Regions from separate parts of the Rossellomorea sp. NPDC071047 genome, predicted to be linked through region 2. Evidence: a T-box and tRNA genes for the amino acid it is inferred to sense, from the RefSeq annotation. Region 2 holds a T-box; the other holds one or more tRNA genes.
The links. A T-box is a leader RNA that pairs with one kind of tRNA and senses whether it is charged. The one in region 2 lies ahead of ileS (isoleucine--tRNA ligase), so its partner is inferred to be a tRNA-Ile.

Region 1 (3,391 bases), on a different contig from region 2:
ACCCGTGGGCATCTTTACAAAAATGACCAGGGACCCAATCCAGAATCACGCCAATATTATGTAAATGACATTCATTCACGAACGCCATCAATTCATGAGGTGAGCCGTAGCGACTAGTCGGAGAATAATAACCAGTACCCTGATACCCCCAAGAACGATCAAACGGATGCTCCGTGACAGGCAGCAACTCAATATGTGTAAATCCTTGTTCTTTCACATGAGGAATTAATTGCTGAGCTAATTCCTTATAAGAAAGAAACTTACCCGCTTTCTTCTTCCATGTGCCCAAATGCACTTCATAAATCGCCATAGGCTTGTCATAGACCGTCGAACTGGCTCGTTCCTCCAGCCACTTCTCATCCTCCCAAGAAAATCCCTGCAGCTCATACACCACGCTTGCAGTATTTGGACGTTTCTCAGAAGCAAACCCATATGGATCCGCCTTCAGCTTCTTCAAGCCTGATAGAGTCGTAATCTCGTACTTATACGTTTCTCCCGATAGATCCCCATCAATGCGAATTGTCCATAAACCTTCGTTATTCCGCCGTGCAAGTTCATACCCGGCTCCATTCCAATGATTAAACGATCCTACCAATGAAACATGTCTTGCTTTCGGTGCCCAAACGCAAAATTCTGTATAGGTCCCAGTGGAATCTCTTCTCACATGTGAACCCATAAACTGATAGGCCTGTTGCAAATTTCCCTCATGAAACAAAAAAACATCATAATCTGATATGGTCATTGCGTTCATCATCTCACCTACATTTTTCAATCTACTTACTACTTTCTTTCAACTTCATCAAAATCCTCTTTATTATCGTCGCTCAATTACGACAATTTCCTACATACATATGTTAAAACGGCTGGTATTTGGAAAGTTATTCTAAATGGTAAGGTTTACATTGTAAAAACATAGGAGAACCATGTTGAATTCATATCGTAATTTGTCGAAAGTTTTTTAATTAAAAAAAGTGAAATTTGAGGAAAATGTAGAAGGATTCCGTTATTTTGTAAGGTTTTTGGCTGGTTGTGAGAACGTTGAGAGTGTCGAATTGAAGAGTGATTGGGAATGGATGATGGAGTCTGGAAGTCGATTGCTCAGGGTGGGTGAAACCTGTTTTAATGGACAATAAAGGAGAGATGATGCATGAGGAGGCCGGGGTTATTGAATACTTTGAGAAGATAATGGAGAGATGAAGAGGCGGTTAATGCCTTTTATTCTTCGATGATCACTGACTGATATTCCCTCCACTCCTCCGCTTATTGTATTCAAAAATTTGAGCTGAAAAGAAAAGTGCAGAAGTTGATAATATAATGGGTAAAGTTGATAATAAAGTGGGCAATGTCGATAATATATGTTGGAAAGTCGATAATAAAGTGGTCAAGATCGATAATATATACCTCGTACAGAAGTGGAAGCCTGCTTTATCTTGTAAAACCGCTTAATTTAGTCCCGATCTGGCTCGATATTCAATTAAATCTCTTCATTTAGTCATGTTTTAAATTCTATTTTTTATAAAATGACCACTATTTTTAATCGTATAACAAAAAAAGACTATCAAAAATGATAGTCTTTTTTCAGATGACCCATACGGGATTCGAACCCGTGTTACCGCCGTGAAAGGGCGGTGTCTTAACCGCTTGACCAATGGGCCTTAATATGGCGGAGAAGGAGGGATTTGAACCCTCGCGCCGGTTGCCCGACCTACACCCTTAGCAGGGGCGCCTCTTCAGCCACTTGAGTACTTCCCCATATTGGCTCCGCAGGCAAGATTCGAACTTGCGACCGATCGGTTAACAGCCGATAGCTCTACCACTGAGCTACTGCGGAATAATGAAATGGTGGGCCTAAGTGGACTCGAACCACCGACCTCACGCTTATCAGGCGTGCGCTCTAACCAGCTGAGCTATAGGCCCATTAAGAGTAATAATTGGAGCGGGTGAAGGGAATCGAACCCTCATCATCAGCTTGGAAGGCTGAGGTTTTACCACTAAACTACACCCGCACTATTTATATAAGATATTATGGGGCGACTGATGGGAATCGAACCCACGAATGCCTGAACCACAATCAGGTGCGTTAACCACTTCGCCACAATCGCCATAATGTCTTCAAATAAAAAATGGTGGCTCAGGACGGAATCGAACCGCCGACACATGGATTTTCAGTCCATTGCTCTACCAACTGAGCTACTGAGCCTTACTTATAATGAAATATTTAATTATGAACCATAGTCTTAACAAAAAGAAAATGGCGGTCCGGACGGGACTCGAACCCGCGACCTCCTACGTGACAGGCAGGCATTCTAACCAACTGAACTACCGGACCAGAGTTTTTTGACGATAGTCAAAATAACTTTCATTATTTGCGTTAGCAAAATAGGTTTCATTATCTTGACGTTAGTCAAAATAACTATCCATGCGTGACTCAAACAGGATTATTGATAACCCTTTATAAAAACGAGTCAAAAATGGTATTGCGGGGACAGGATTTGAACCTGCGACCTTCGGGTTATGAGCCCGACGAGCTACCGAACTGCTCCACCCCGCGACGATATTAGATTTAAAGAGAAAATGGAGGAGGAAAGGGGATTCGAACCCCTGCGGGCTTTGACACCCCTGTCGGTTTTCAAGACCGATCCCTTCAGCCGGACTTGGGTATTCCTCCGTATTGAAATGGTACTTGGTGGACCTTGTAGGACTCGAACCTACGACCGGACGGTTATGAGCCGTCTGCTCTAACCAACTGAGCTAAAGGTCCCTATTGGTAGCGGCGGAGGGGATCGAACCCCCGACCTCACGGGTATGAACCGTACGCTCTAGCCAGCTGAGCTACACCGCCAAGATACATTTAATATCGAATTAATTGATAGATGAATTTAGCAAATATCAATGAAGTTTATTTTACTTTCGCAAAAAAACTTGGTGGAGCCTAGCGGGATCGAACCGCTGACCTCCTGCGTGCAAAGCAGGCGCTCTCCCAGCTGAGCTAAGGCCCCAAAGAAAGTGGTCGGGAAGACAGGATTCGAACCTGCGACCCCTTGGTCCCAAACCAAGTGCTCTACCAAGCTGAGCTACTTCCCGAAAATATGGCGCGCCCGAGAGGAGTCGAACCCCTAACCTTTTGATCCGTAGTCAAACGCTCTATCCAATTGAGCTACGGGCGCATAATTCTATTATTGTACCTTATGAACTGGTGCAAATTAAGCAAGATTATTTTGCTAGCGCAAAAATCTTTGGTGCCGAGGACCGGAATCGAACCGGTACGGTAGTCACCTACCGCAGGATTTTAAGTCCTGTGCGTCTGCCAGTTCCGCCACCCCGGCAAAATCTTCTGGAGCGGAAGACGGGATTCGAACCCGCGACCCCCACCTTGGCAAGGTGGTGTTCT
Region 2 (3,391 bases):
GATGAAATTTCTGAATACGTCCGGATGGAGCTCAAACAAATAGGCAAAGCAAAGATTTCCATGAAGGATATTCCAATGGAAGATCGAATCGAGAGTAAGGAAGAATGGATGGAAAAAGTGACTACCGCAAGCTCCCTGCGGTTAGATGTCATTCTCGCAGCAATCTATAATGACTCCCGCCAAAAAGCTCAAACACTGATTAAAAGCAATCATGTAAAAGTCAATTGGAAAACAGTCGAAAATGCCTCGTTTGAAGTGGAAGCTGGGGATGTAATTTCAGCAAGAGGGTATGGAAGAAGTAAGTTATTGTCCATTGAAGGAAGAACGAAACGGGATAAATGGCGAATTTCTGTTGGAATACTGAAATAATTTAAGAAAATTAAAGGAATTCTCCCACATACTGTCGAAATTTTAGTTATAATAAATATGTAATTCACCAAGTACTGGAGGTGGCTCCCATGCCTTTAACGCCATTAGACATACATAATAAAGAATTTAGTCGTGGCTTTCGTGGTTATGATGAGGACGAGGTTAATGAATTTTTGGATCAAATTATTAAGGATTATGAAATTCTTATCCGCGAGAAGAAGGAAACGGAAGAACGTTTAAACTCCTTGAATGAACGTTTAGGACATTTTACAAATATCGAGGAAACGTTAAACAAGTCAATCGTCATTGCTCAAGAAGCAGGGGAAGAAGTTAAGCGTAATGCGATGAAAGAATCGAAGCTGATCATCAAGGAAGCCGAGAAGAATGCTGATCGCATCGTTAATGAATCATTATCTAAAGCCCGTAAGATTGCCATCGAGATTGAAGAACTCAAGAAGCAGTCAAAGGTGTTCCGGACGCGTTTCAAAATGTTAATCGAAGCTCAGCTTGATTTACTTGATACAAATGACTGGGATCGGTTAATGGAATTCGATCTGGACGCAACAGATTTAAAAACTTTAAAAGAAGAAGAGACATTGTCTTGACGAAAAGCGCAATACTTTCATATAATTGAACAACAATCTAAATTGCCATAATGAAGGCTAAGACAGGGACAGTACGTTCTTATGATATTTCCTTTCTAGCGAGTCGGGGACGGTGTAAGCCTGACAAGGAACAAAGGTACGGAAGATCACCCTCGAGCTCTGCTCATGAAATTCACTTCTGGAGAGTAATGAATAGCGTCTTGTTCACGTTACGAATCAATACGAGTGAAGATCTATTTAGATCTTTATGAGGGTGGTACCGCGGGAAAAGCTTTCTCGTCCCTTTACAGGGATGAGAAAGCTTTTTTTTTGTTTCCAAAAGGGATAGCCTGATTAAGAGTCGCGGGATTTAGAAAAGATGGCAATTAAGAGAAACGTTTAGGAGGAAGATTTGATGGAGTATAAAGATACATTATTGATGCCGAAGACGGAATTTCCTATGAGAGGAAATTTACCGAAACGCGAACCGGATACACAGAAGAAATGGGAAGAAATGAATATTTACCAAAAAGTGCAGGAGAGAACGAGTGATCGTCCTTTATTTGTACTTCACGATGGACCTCCCTATGCCAATGGAAATATCCATATGGGTCACGCATTAAATAAAATTCTTAAAGACTTTATCGTCCGCTATAAATCCATGAGTGGTTTCCACGCACCATATGTTCCAGGCTGGGACACTCATGGTTTACCGATTGAGCAGGCGTTAACGAATAAAGGCGTGAAGCGTAAAGAAATGACTATCGCAGAGTTCCGTAAATTGTGTGAAGAATATGCTTATGAGCAAGTTGATAACCAACGCACTCAGTTCAAGCAATTAGGTGTGCGTGGTGATTGGGATAATCCATATATTACCTTAAAGCCTGAGTACGAAGCTCAACAGATTAAAGTATTCGGTGATATGGCGAAGAAAGGCTATATCTATAAAGGTAAAAAGCCAGTGTACTGGTCTCCTTCAAGTGAATCAGCACTAGCGGAAGCAGAAATCGAGTATCAGGATAAACGTTCTCCATCCATCTACGTTGGATTCGCCGTTACAGAAGGTAAGGGTGTTCTTGATGAAGGGACTCAATTAGTCATCTGGACGACAACTCCTTGGACGATTCCTGCCAACCTGGGGATTGCCGTACATGAAGATCTAAGCTATGTCGTTGTAAATGTGAAAGAAAACAGCTATGTAGTTGCAGAGGATTTACTGGAAGAAGTTGCGAAGAATCTGGAATGGGAAGATATCTCAGTAACCAAAAAGGTTAAAGGGGCGGAGCTTGAGCATATCGTGGCAAAACACCCACTTTACGAAAGGGATTCACTTGTTGTACTTGGTGAACATGTAACGACTGACTCTGGTACTGGATGTGTTCATACCGCACCAGGACACGGGGAAGATGACTTCCTGGTAGGAAAGAAATATGGATTGGATGTGTTATGTCCGGTAGACGATAAAGGAGTAATGACTTCAGAAGCACCTGGGTTTGAAGGCTTGTTCTATGATAAAGCCAATAAACCGATTACCGAAAAGCTCCAGGAAACAGGAGCATTGTTAAAGCTTAACTTTATCACTCACTCCTATCCACATGATTGGCGTACGAAAAAGCCTGTTATCTTTAGAGCGACGGCACAATGGTTTGCGTCAATCGATAAATTCCGTAAAGAACTCCTGGAAGCCGTTAATGAAACGAAATGGGTACCTGCTTGGGGAGAAACCCGCCTTTACAATATGGTCAGAGACCGTGGAGACTGGTGTATTTCAAGACAGCGTGCATGGGGAGTGCCAATCCCGGTATTTTATGCGGAAAATGGCCAGGAGATCATTACTGATGAAACAATCGACCATGTATCAAAGCTTTTCCGTGAACACGGTTCAAATATCTGGTTCGAAAAAGAAGCGAAGGATCTTCTACCTGAAGGGTTCACACATGAAGGAAGTCCTAATGGGAAGTTCACGAAAGAACAGGATATCATGGATGTCTGGTTTGACTCAGGTTCTTCACATCAAGCGGTACTTGAAGAAAGAGATGACCTCGAGCGTCCTGCAGATCTTTATTTAGAGGGCTCTGACCAATATCGCGGATGGTTTAACTCTTCATTGACTACAAGTGTAGCAGTGACGGGGAAAGCTCCATATAAAGGTGTGTTAAGTCACGGATTTGCTCTTGATGGTGACGGAAGAAAAATGAGTAAATCATTAGGGAACGTAGTCGTTCCTGAAAAAGTGATGAAGCAGCTTGGAGCCGATATCCTTCGCCTTTGGGTTGCGTCGGTTGATTATCAGGCGGATGTTCGTGTATCAGATCCAATTCTGAAGCAAGTGGCTGAAGTGTATCGAAAAATCCGTAACACGTACCGCTTCTTATTAGGAAACCTTTCTGACTTTGATCCAAGTACCAATGCGGTATCCTTCGGTCAATTAAGAGAAG

Region 1: it encodes a tRNA-Ile, which carries the amino acid that the T-box ahead of ileS (isoleucine--tRNA ligase) is inferred to sense. The anticodon was not compared.

What each region holds. Positions count from the first base shown of each region.
Region 1 is NZ_JBNNJT010000006.1:369,469-372,859, forward strand. It holds gene glgB (1,4-alpha-glucan branching enzyme) at 1-772, opposite strand, end outside; tRNA gene ACQKFO_RS20255 (tRNA-Glu) at 1,584-1,655, opposite strand; tRNA gene ACQKFO_RS20260 (tRNA-Ser) at 1,662-1,752, opposite strand; tRNA gene ACQKFO_RS20265 (tRNA-Asn) at 1,757-1,831, opposite strand; tRNA gene ACQKFO_RS20270 (tRNA-Ile) at 1,841-1,917, opposite strand; tRNA gene ACQKFO_RS20275 (tRNA-Gly) at 1,933-2,006, opposite strand; tRNA gene ACQKFO_RS20280 (tRNA-His) at 2,027-2,102, opposite strand; tRNA gene ACQKFO_RS20285 (tRNA-Phe) at 2,125-2,200, opposite strand; tRNA gene ACQKFO_RS20290 (tRNA-Asp) at 2,253-2,329, opposite strand; tRNA gene ACQKFO_RS20295 (tRNA-Met) at 2,478-2,551, opposite strand; tRNA gene ACQKFO_RS20300 (tRNA-Ser) at 2,576-2,668, opposite strand; tRNA gene ACQKFO_RS20305 (tRNA-Ile) at 2,685-2,761, opposite strand; tRNA gene ACQKFO_RS20310 (tRNA-Met) at 2,766-2,842, opposite strand; tRNA gene ACQKFO_RS20315 (tRNA-Ala) at 2,924-2,999, opposite strand; tRNA gene ACQKFO_RS20320 (tRNA-Pro) at 3,008-3,084, opposite strand; tRNA gene ACQKFO_RS20325 (tRNA-Arg) at 3,091-3,167, opposite strand; tRNA gene ACQKFO_RS20330 (tRNA-Leu) at 3,238-3,326, opposite strand; tRNA gene ACQKFO_RS20335 (tRNA-Gly) at 3,336-3,391, opposite strand, start outside.
Region 2 is NZ_JBNNJT010000001.1:1,371,777-1,375,167, reverse strand. It holds gene ACQKFO_RS07045 (RNA-binding protein) at 1-369, shown strand, start outside; gene ACQKFO_RS07040 (DivIVA domain-containing protein) at 459-974, shown strand; T-box leader at 1,025-1,261, shown strand; gene ileS (isoleucine--tRNA ligase) at 1,369-3,391, shown strand, end outside.